2 regions of the Denitraticella aggregata genome follow, and region 1 is predicted to be linked to the other one. Evidence: predicted binding sites of a transcription regulator. Region 1 holds the regulator's gene; the other holds the start of a gene.
What was found. Region 1 encodes FNR, which switches genes on or off when oxygen is low (the NO sensors DNR and NnrR bind a similar motif). Its sites were predicted from a motif close to TTGANCTAGNTCAA; they were not measured.

Region 1 (2,196 bases):
ACGATGGAGAATCGCGATCCTGACCGACGGCCGGCGCGTCTCGTATTCGCCGCCCTGGTTTTTTCACGACAGCGACAGCGGATTCGCCGAAGATGATTTACTACACGATCAAGAATCTGCATGTCACTATGGTGGTGCTCAGCGCGATGGGGTTCGCGTTACGCGGCTGGTGGATGTTTTCCGGGTCTCCACTGTTACGTCACCGTGCGACCCGGCTCCTGCCGCATGTCGTCGACAGCATGCTGCTCGGAAGTGCGATCGTGCTGGCCATGATGATTTCGCAGTATCCTTTCGCTGCCAACTGGGTGACGGCCAAGGTGGGGGGGCTGATCGCTTACATCCTGTTGGGAACGATCGCGCTGAAGCGGGGCCGCACGCGTCGGCAGCGTATGCTTGCCTGGTGCGCCGCTGCGTCGGTCTATGCCTGGATCGTGTCGGTCGCGCTGTCCAAGAACGCGACCGGGTTTTTTGCTTTGTGAGGAATGTTTCATGACTGAATCGCTCGTTCCGGTGTCCCCCGGATTCGAGGCGCCGCTCGAGATGCTGGAGACCTGCCATGAGCGTCTGCATGCGCAACTCGGCACGCTGGACCGGCTGGCCAGATGGTTGCCCGAGCATGGTGCCGACCAGCTGGCGCGCAGGGCGGCGGCGGCCATCATCCGCTATTTCGATGTTGCCGCGGTCAACCATCACATGGATGAGGAGCTGGATCTGATTCCTTTGCTGCGACAGCGGGTGGATACCGACAGGCGCTTTCCGCTGGAGTCGCTGATCGAATGGATACTCGAGGATCATCAGCGCATGTTCGCCGCGTGGGATGTGATGCGCGCCAAGCTCGAGCGGGTGTCGAAAGGCGAGGTCGTCGATCTGACGCTCGACGAAGTGCATGCCTTCACCGAACGCTATGCGCTGCACACCGAACGGGAAGAGGGCGAACTGTTTCCCTATGCGCGGGCGCTGCTGACCGCGGAGGATCTTGCGCGTATTGGCCAGTCGATGACCAACCGACGTCGTCAGCCATCTTGCTGACAGCTCGCGGCCCGGGGTGTGGCACGCGCGTCAGCGACCGCCGACCGGGTGCTGGATGAGTTTTCTGAGTTTGTCCTGTGCGACGATGCGGATATGCTTCTGCTGTACCGCAATGATGCCCTCGTCCTGGAAGCGGGAGAAGGCGCGAGACACGGTTTCGAGCTTCAGGCCGAGGTAGGAGCCGATCTCGTCCCGGGTCATGCGCAGATGAAACTCGGCGGCGGAAAAACCGCGTGCGGTGAAGCGCTGTGACAGATTCAGCAGGAAGGCCGCCAGTCGCTCCTCGGCGCGCATCGAACCGAGCAGCATCATCACGCCGTGGTCACGCACGATTTCGCGGCTCATGACCCTGTGGAACTGGTGTTGCAGCCCCTCGATCTCGCGCGACAGTGCCTCGAGCTTGTCGTACGCGATGACACACACTTCACTGTCTTCGAGCGCGACCGCGTTGCACGAGTGTGCCTCGGTGCTGATTCCGTCCAGCCCGAGCATCTCGCCGGTCATCTGGAAGCCGGTGACCTGCTCGCGACCGTCCTCGAGCACTACGTCGGTCTTGAACCAGCCGATACGGATCGCGTAGATTGCCTCGAACGGGTCGCCTGCACGGTACAGGTGTTGCTGGCGCTTGACCTTGCGGCGCGTTCCGACCAGTTCATCCAGCCGGTGGATCTCGTGCTCGGTCATGCCGAAGGGCAGGCACAGTTCGAGCAGGTTGCATTGCGAGCAGGCTGACTTGATGTCGGCGGCTGTAATCGGCACGGTCGCCTTCATTTGCACGATCTGAACACTCCGTTCGTGGACGGGCGATAATGGGGTCCATTGATCCAGGTCAAACCCCTGCCTCCCGATTTTTGCGATCGTTAGCCATTCCTATAAAGGTCAAGTACATGAACACTCAACCCGATCTGGTCTTCGATCAGCAACTCATCCGCCGATTCGACGTCAATGGCCCACGCTACACGTCCTATCCCACAGCGGACCGCTTCGTCGAGGCGTTCGATGCGCGCGCGTTGCAGGACTGGCTGGCCAAAAGAGCGATCGGCGGTACCAGCCGGCCGTTGTCATTATACTTCCACATCCCCTTCTGTAACACGATCTGCTATTACTGCGCCTGCAACAAGATCATCACCAAGGATCATGGCCGTTCGGCGAAGTACCTGAAGTACC
Region 2 (2,196 bases), on a different contig from region 1:
CCCGCGTTGCTGTACGACATCGAAGTCTGCTGTCGCGACCTGCTGCTCGCGCATATCGGGCCCGACAAGGACTCGGTCGGCACGCGGGTCGAACTCGACCATGTGGGCGCGACGCTGCTCGGCATGTGGGTGGAGATCACGGTCACGCTGGCCACGGTCGAGGGCCCGGCCGTGGTGTTCGAGTTCAGCGCCCGCGACGCGCTGGAGAAGGTCGCACACGGTCGTCACAGCCGCTTCGTGGTCAGAATCGAGAAGACCCGACAGCGTCTGCTGGCCAAGCTCGCGAAGGCGCAGGAGGGGTGAGGCTGTCTTTGGTGGCGTGGCGAACGGCACCCTCCCTTCGGTCGCCACGCCCCTCTTTTCACCCGATGACGGGCAACTGATACAATCGCGCCTTCCCGGACGACCGATGACCCGATTCGATGACGCGTGCGCGCAACAAGCCGAACGACAAGCCGCAGCCGGGCGCGATCGGCTACGGCATCCTTCCCGAGCTGATCGGCTACCGTGTGCGTCTCGCACAGGTCGCGATCTTCCGGGACTTCTGCACGCGCGTCGGCGATGCCGAGATCACGCCGACACTGTTCGGCGTGCTGGTGCTGGTCGATGCCAACCCCGGCATGATGCAGACCCAGCTCGCGAACGCGATGCACCTCGACCGTTCGAGTGTGGTCTCGATCCTGGACAAGCTCGAGGGCAAGCAGGTGCTGGAGCGGGTCCGTTCGCCGGACAACCGGCGCTCCAACGCGCTGCATCTGACCGACAAAGGCAGGCAGTGGCTCTCGCAGCTGCTGCCCGAAGTACGCGCACACGAGCAGCGTCTCACCAGCCGGCTCGGGCCGGACGAACTCGCCACGCTTCGCGACCTGCTCGACCGACTCGGCAGCGGCCTGCGCGGCTGATCGTCGCACCGCCGCGACACACAGCACGGGTCAACCGAGCGCTTGGCTGGCATACCGTCGGCGTTCCCCGACCTGACCCGAACCGAGGAGCCGATCGCGACCTTTGCGCGCGCAACGGCGGCATTTTCCGCGGTGTTGATCGTAATCAAAGCATTGCCGTCGTTGACGGTCAAAGCTGCACATGCTGGGTCCGGCAGGCAGCCGCGTCATCGAGAGGACCTGCCATCGGAACGGAATGACGGGTTCCGTTTCGAACGCATCACCCGTCGGGTGAGCATCGCTACGGTCCGAGCGCCCGTATCCAGAATCATTCAACTCCACGGAGGAGCCAAACCATGTCCATATCGAATGTCATGACCGACGATCATCGCGCCTGCGATGCCCTGTTCGCCGCGGCCGAGCGTGCCGCGAGCGATGGCGACTGGCCGGTCGCGAAGGCGCGGCTCGCACGCTTCATCGAGGCCCTGCTCGCGCATTTCGATGCCGAGGAAGGCGACGTCTTTCCGCGTTTCGAAGAGGCCACCGGGATGACCCAGGGTCCGACCCGGATGATGATGATGGAACATGCCGACATGCGTCGCATGCTGGACAGCCTCGCCGCGGCGGCAGAGGACGAGGACGAGGATGCATTCTGCGGCGAGGCGGAGACGCTGCTGATCATGATGCAGCAGCACAACATGAAGGAGGAGAACATCCTCTACCCGATGTGCGACGCGCAGCTTCCCGGCGGCGAGGGCAATCTTGCGGCCCGCCTGAAGGGCCACGAGACCCACTGAAGCCGGATGAACATGGGTGCCCACATGCTCGGCTACGATGCCGCGCCGCCCCTGTTCACGCCGGTACGCTTCTTCCTGACCGCGCCACTGTTCGGGCTGGCGGCCGGGCTTTTACTGCTGCTGCAGCCGGACCTGCTCGCGTCGCGCTGGACCCCCGGCGCGCTCGCGATCACGCATCTGATCACGGTCGGCTTCATGCTGATGGTCATGGTCGGCGCGCTGTTCCAGATACTGCCGGTGGTCGCCGGCGCCGCCGTTTTCCACGGGGCGCAGGTCGCGGCAGTGGTGCATGTCGCACTCAGCGGCGGAGCCGTCGCGCTGGCCTGGGGGTTGGCGACGATGTCCCCGGCGTTGCTGACATGGGCGGTGGGGCTGCTGGGCGGGGGCCTCGGCCTGTTCCTGCTGGTCGCCCTCCACGCGCTGTGGCGGGTTCCGACCGCGCAGGCGACGCCGCGCGACCTGCTGCTCGCAGTGGTCGGTCTGGCCATCGCGATCGTGCTCGGCCTGACCCTCGCGAT

Region 2: ACKVEX_RS00830 (hemerythrin domain-containing protein) is a predicted target of FNR. The motif match lies at 1,038-1,051, and genes of this name have one in related genera.

Annotation. Positions count from the first base shown of each region.
Region 1 covers NZ_JBLLNL010000013.1:43,472-45,667, reverse strand. Annotated here, with positions in the region: gene ACKVEX_RS14315 (SirB2 family protein) at 96-479, shown strand; gene ACKVEX_RS14310 (hemerythrin domain-containing protein) at 490-1,029, shown strand; gene fnr (fumarate/nitrate reduction transcriptional regulator Fnr) at 1,060-1,800, opposite strand; gene hemN (oxygen-independent coproporphyrinogen III oxidase) at 1,917-2,196, shown strand, end outside.
Region 2 covers NZ_JBLLNL010000001.1:166,542-168,737, reverse strand. Annotated here, with positions in the region: gene ACKVEX_RS00840 (thioesterase family protein) at 1-303, shown strand, start outside; gene ACKVEX_RS00835 (MarR family winged helix-turn-helix transcriptional regulator) at 423-902, shown strand; gene ACKVEX_RS00830 (hemerythrin domain-containing protein) at 1,238-1,678, shown strand; gene ACKVEX_RS00825 (hypothetical protein) at 1,685-2,196, shown strand, end outside.